DNA from 2 places in the Paenibacillus sp. S33 genome. Region 1 is predicted to be linked to the other one. Evidence: riboswitches for the same ligand, from Rfam matches in the RefSeq annotation. Region 1 holds a riboswitch; the other holds the start of a gene.
What was found. A riboswitch is a leader RNA that binds a small molecule or an ion and turns the genes downstream of it on or off. The one in region 1 is predicted to bind cyclic di-GMP.

Region 1 (3,157 bases):
AAGCCTTCTGAATGGCTTTATGAAAAATGAGCGTAAATCCTTGTTTATAGTCCTGTGATAGCGGAATCAGCTCATAATCCGTGGGTGCACGTAGCTCCGTTGTTCCGTCAACACTTTGAATTTTCAGGGTGTCCGGTAACAAGGCCAAGCCCCCGTTTGGAAACACATCCTGAATGACAATATTTTTCATGATGTACAAGTCTGTATTGATGGTAATCACCCAAGGTATGATTTTGGTGTTGTAATTGGGTGTGTCATACATTTTAGTCATAACTCCGCTTATGATTTCCGTCGATACAATCTTCTGCGTTCCATCCGAGGTTATGATGTTTATAACTTTTCCATTATCATAGACACGGCCTCTGGCTTGAGTCTGGTATCGGATGGTATAGGCTGAATCTACGTCGAAGTTGAATTGAAGTTTGAAGCCGTTGCGGTCCGGATAATCAACTGGGATGACAGTATACGCCCACGATGGGAGCTCCTCCAGTGTGTTTCCCTTAAATACTTTCAAAGAACCGGGCAGCAATTCTTGAGTTTTATTGAAATGATCAATTAAAAGAGCTTTGGCTTCGGGAATTTTTGTCTCGCTGAAGTTATATCTTATGGCCCACGAGAGTGTTTGTGTGGCATGATCATATTTTTCAACCTTTTTGGACAAAAATTCACCACGTTCCACCTGAACAGTAGCGGTAGCAACAACGTTCTCTATCGCATCTCCTGAAAGCGTTGCTGTGTTGGAGAAACGAGTTTCATCGCCAATAATACGCGTGGAATATTGAATCTGATAGGCCGTGTTAATGCTATCGTCTTGAAAACGAATCACAAACCCTGTCCCGGCTTGATCTGCTTCAATGGCATATTCACTTGCATTCACTAGGTCTCGAACAACGGTCGAGCCGTCGATATTGACTTGTAGATGATAGAGCCGGATAGAGTCTCTTCTGAGTTCCAACCCTGAAGGAATTGGATCGGTGATGAGGGCATGCTTTACGGTGTTTAGCTGTTTGTTCACATCAATGGTCCAGTCGATCTGATTGGTGCCAGCTATTTTCCCTTGTTTGCTTAGGGTTGGCCCTGACTGGGGTTTTACATTCACGATGACCGTTTGTACCCCGCCTTTGATCGGAATCACAATGATGATCTCTGTACTGCCTTTCATCATCTCTTTCGTAAACTCGGTTTTGATTTGCAGTTTGCCGCTGACATTGGAATGATTCTCTACATATTGGTTAAAGGTCATGATCACCTTGCCCTGACGATCTACTGTGAAGTATCCCACGGTTCCGTCGGTAGTGACTAGTGGAGATGAGATATCAGTGTAGATGACAAACTGTTCTGGTAAATGAAAGGTGAAGGTGTCCCCTGACTTATAGGTATTGTCAGGAAGCTCCCATTCATAGCCTAGTTGGATGGCTGATCCGATGTCGAATTGGCTGTCTGGACTATATACCGCATCAATGACACGCCCTGCTTCGTCGGTCAGGCTCAACTTCGTTAATATGCTCTGCGGAGCTGCATCATGTTGAGACTTTGAACTGGTTGCTCCTTGAACGAAGGGAACCGTGTTTGAAGGAATCTCCCTAGGAGGTTCAAGGTTTGGGACAACGTATACAGCATCCGTAACGGTATGGTTAGGATCGGATACAGCACTCTGCGGCAGTTCTGGGGCTGGAGCATCAGCGTAAGCCAGCGTTACGCTGAAAAAGCTTTGGACAATGAGCAATAAGGCAATGATCATTACATTTATTTTTGTTCTCATGCTCCAAGTGATTCTCCTATTCATCGTAATATGGCAATGCTTCGGCGGTTATGTTTTTTCCTTCCCTCCTCCTAGTTCGAAATTAGTATATTCAGCATGCTAGGCTGACATGACTATCCCAATAGAAAAAAAGCCCTGATCATAGCGATCAGGGCTTTCTTCGAGAGAGGTAAAGCAATTTGTGATGGATCTATGTAAAAAAGACATAATAAAAAGCTCGTTCATCTGGTAGCTGGCTGCCATCTGGAAAGGAAGGCCCTATAGTTTTGCGTCACTGCCTTTCGACAGTTTTGCCATTAACTTGAATAGCTTGTGCGTCTATCATCTATCAAACTGATTTCATGTAACCTCTCATTTACAACTTTGAACGGTTCCCCCATTTTTTGCGGAAGGAATGAGGTGTTTCTCCTACATGCTCCTTGAATAGGTTAATAAAATGGCTCGTATTGGGAATCCCTACGTACCTTGCGATATCCACAATGGACATGTCACTGGTTTTAAGCCAGCTTTGAGCGGCTGTGATGCGGACATTAATGAGATAATCAATCGGAGAGAAACCGATCTGCTTTTTGAAATTTTTAGCCAGATTAAACTTGTTTAATTCAAACATATCTGCCAGCGAGTCCAGTGTTATTCGCTCACAGTAGGACTGATCCAAATATTGCTGTACCCGACGTACTTCGCTCAGGGTTTCAGCATTCACACACGGATGATCATAGGGATGTTGCAAAATGCACGTTAGTATTTCACCAATGAGCCTGGACGTTAGTAGCTCAGCGGAAAGACTTCTGTCAGACTGCCCACAAATCAGAGCATGGAGCTTATCCAATATAATATGCGGATTATGCATGGAAATGACCGGTTTATTATGCTTGGCAAATTGTTCGTAAAAATTTTCAATCAGATTGCCATACAGGTACAGGCTGATAAACTCCCAGGATTCATGACCGGAGGTGCTGTATTGAACATATTCCTCGCAATTAACAAAGAACAAATCTTGAGGTTTTATGATATATTTCTTGCCCCGGTACAGTAATTCTCCCTTACCAGACAACGTAAAGACAAGCAAAAAAGAGGCAAGTTCTTTCCTTTCCATCATAAAAGCAGAAGTTTTTTGGAAGTAGCCTACTTCCTGGATATACAAAAGGGATTGCTTGGCAAAAGCGGAGGGAGTGCGTACAATAACGACCGGATCGCCATTCCAGAGGCCCACGTTGTTTTTTTGGTCTGTTGTCATATTCAATTCCTTTACAAAAAAGCAATTTTATCTAGCATATCTTGGTTTGAATTACCAATATATAATGACTGATTAAACATGATTCCCTATTTATAAAAGTTTATTTTATCACATCAAATATGTCTATATAGCAAAATATGTGTTTGAATTTTATGGGA
Region 2 (3,157 bases), 920 kb from region 1:
GCTAATAGTCCAGATAAAACGACTGTATACCTATGGGATAACCATTTTTTTATCATATGATCCACCCTCTCTCCTCAAATTTTTGGACCGGGAAAGAGTATCAATCAAGGAAGAAACAAAGCGTTTCCGGGAATCACCGCTTTCGCTTCATGCTGACTTTCCCACATTAGACGTGCCATCGCGTCGCCCATTTCATCATAGTATTCTACTTTTACATCTACCATTTTGCCTGCTTCCAAAGTAATACTGCCTTTACGCTCCGTCCAGCTTTGTTTGAACCAGCTGTCAATCACCAACTTGCCGTCTACCCATACGCGAATACCATCATCGGATATCGTTGTGAACGTATAGGTCTCGCTATATTGTGGTTTGATTTTACCCGTCCAGCGAACCGAGAACTGATCGGCATTCACCTTTGGATCAGCTGCATTGGCGCGCCAGTTGTAGTCCAGCTTGCTATCTGTACGGACCAAAGCAGGACTTCCATTCAAATTCATATTGTTAAAATATTCGCCCTGCAACCCGTTCACATATACCACATCAGGAACGGAAGGAGGAGTCGGAGCCGGGATAGGCTCACTTTGTCCCTCGTCCGGTAAGGTCGGTATATCTGCCCCAGGTGGTTGAATCGTTTCCAATCCATTCTTCACATCATCCCGCGTCAAACTCCTCGAATCATTCATATAATCCTGAATTTGATTTGTTGTGTTATTCTCAGTCAGCATCTTGCCCCAAGTCATGGAATATACCCATTTAGGCTGAGCCTGCAACACCTCAGAACTAGGCATCTCACCGTGCTCTCCAATGGCAATCGGCTTATTCCGTGCCAATCCAAGCAAGCCTTCGTAATGACTTTGCTTAAAATCATTGTTGTAAATGTCTACTGCCAAGATGTCCACTTTGTCATCCCCCGGGTATTTCGGGGTATACGGGACGGTATACGAATTGGGCGCATTCGGACTCCATACCCACAGCAGATTGTTCAATTGATGTGTGTTTGTAAAACGGTCGTACATGATATTCCATAGCTGATTGAAATTAGTTTTGTTTCCCCACCAGAACCAGTCACCATTCATTTCGTGGTAAGGTCTCCACAAAACCGGAACCCCTGCATCACGAAGCTGCTTTAACGAAACAGCGACCTTATCCAGATCGGCAATGAGGAGGTTATACTGCGTAGTACCTGGGGTCACGTATTTGTTGAACTCTGTCTGACTTACTTTCGCCTGTACATTGGCCCAAGTCAGTGGCCTACCCGGTAGCGCTTCATGAAAAGTCATCGTCACAATACCACCGGATCTGCTCCAACGGATAGCACTATCGACGACATTTTTACGTTGTGCTGCTTCCGTAGCGTCAGATTGACCAGAGATAGCTCCCATCTCATAGCCGTGTACACCAACATATGCCTGACTGATTTTTTGGACCTTGTTACTTAATTCATCCGGACTTTCCAAATAATCATGCTGACCGGTGACTATTTTTTCCCCTGAGATGTTGAGTAAATAATTGTATAGTTCACGGGCCTGAATAGAAGCGTCCGAATTAACAGGTTGTAATGAAGCGGCATTCGCCACAGACAGAGAATCACCAAAACCGACGGGCAACAATGAAAAAAGCATAACAACGGGGAGTACATGACGTATCAGTCGATACAGAGGAATAAAATTGAATCTCACTTTCGCTCTTCCTTTCGGTAGCCAGGCTGCCATCCTTGTAGAAGGCCCTTTAGCTTTGCGTACCTGCCTTTCGACAGGGCTGCGTTTATCGTTGGAAGGAGTTTGGATTCCTTCTTACCCTAAGTATCGACTTTCTTTTACCAAAATTTAATAGGTCATGTTCATGAATTTACAGGTTTTCGCCCAATTTCGACAGTTTGAGCTATGAATTTTCATGAATTCGTCTTTTTTTTCGTTTTTACGAAAACAATTATGAGATAAATTGGTGACGGGAAATTTCATTCCAATCCATACAAAAGCGGACAATATCCTCTTCAACCAATTCAGAACCAGTCTGCACCTCAATAAAATCCACATCGGTCACAGCCAAAATGCTATGCTTCGTTCCTTCAGGAATGCGAACTACATCACCAGCTTTTACTTTGTGCAGCTTCTCATTCAAAATAATTTCCGCTTCACCGCTAATAATGGTCCAAATTTCACTCCGTTTGAAATGAAGCTGATAGCTGATATTTTTGCCTTTCCGTACGCGGATTCGTTTGGTCAATACCTCGTTACCCTCGTCATACTTGACATAATCCACAACCCGATACTGCCCCCAACGACGTTCTTCATACATTGGACGCTGATCATGAGCCTTGAGCACTTCCTTAATGCGAGGACTTTCAGCCTTATTGGTCACAAGAATACCATCCGGGCTAGCGGCTACAATCAGATCATTCGTTCCAATGATCGCCACAGGAATGTCTAACTCGTTAATAAGACTCGTATTGACGCAATCCTCCGTTACTACACCTCTGCCCACTTGTTGATTAGACATTTCTTCTGTGAGCGTATTCCATGTGCCCAAATCCTTCCAGAAACCATCATACGGAAGAACTACGATATCCTTTTCCTTCTCGACTACTTCATAGTCAAAGCTGATTTTTTCCAGGGATGCGTATTGCTTTTGCATTTCTTCATAATTCAGCGGCAAACCCTTGGATGCCAAGATATCCAGCAAATAACTTAATTTGAATGCAAAAACCCCGCAGTTCCATAGAGCATTGCGTTCAATCAGACGCTCCGCCTGCTCCCGGTCGGGTTTCTCTTGAAAATGGCTCACTTCGCGGTAGCCAGTGCTACCTTGGGTGGCATCGTTTTTCGGAATAATGTAACCATATTTCTCTGAAGGATAGGAAGGGACAACCCCGATTAAAGCAAGCTTGCCTTCACTCTCCTGGAGTGTATGTTCCAGCTGGGCTACGGAAGCGAAGAAAGCATCCTCAACATAAGGATCTACAGGCAAAATAGCTACAATTTCATCAGGGGAAACACCAGCAATGGAATATAGATAAGTCGCTGTCAGCGCAATCGCAGGAAAGGTGTCTCTGCGTTCCGGCTCAACAATGATGCGCGTATTCGGCCCGACCTGACTCTGGATCATTTCGACCTGTGCTCTCCCTGTCGCAATAAACGAGGATTCTGATAATCCGTTG

Region 2: it holds a riboswitch for cyclic di-GMP, as region 1 does, so the genes downstream of both, ACWGXJ_RS06310 (glycosyl hydrolase) here and ACWGXJ_RS01960 (collagen binding domain-containing protein) in region 1, are expected to answer to the same signal.

Annotation. Positions count from the first base shown of each region.
Region 1 covers NZ_JBSIEZ010000001.1:434,815-437,971, forward strand. The annotation lists gene ACWGXJ_RS01960 (collagen binding domain-containing protein) at 1-1,762, opposite strand, end outside; cyclic di-GMP riboswitch class I at 1,987-2,067, opposite strand; gene ACWGXJ_RS01965 (AraC family transcriptional regulator) at 2,118-2,999, opposite strand.
Region 2 covers NZ_JBSIEZ010000001.1:1,356,504-1,359,660, reverse strand. The annotation lists gene ACWGXJ_RS06315 (PD-(D/E)XK nuclease family protein) at 1-56, opposite strand, end outside; gene ACWGXJ_RS06310 (glycosyl hydrolase) at 105-1,679, opposite strand; cyclic di-GMP riboswitch class I at 1,693-1,773, opposite strand; gene ACWGXJ_RS06305 (sugar phosphate nucleotidyltransferase) at 1,930-3,157, opposite strand, start outside.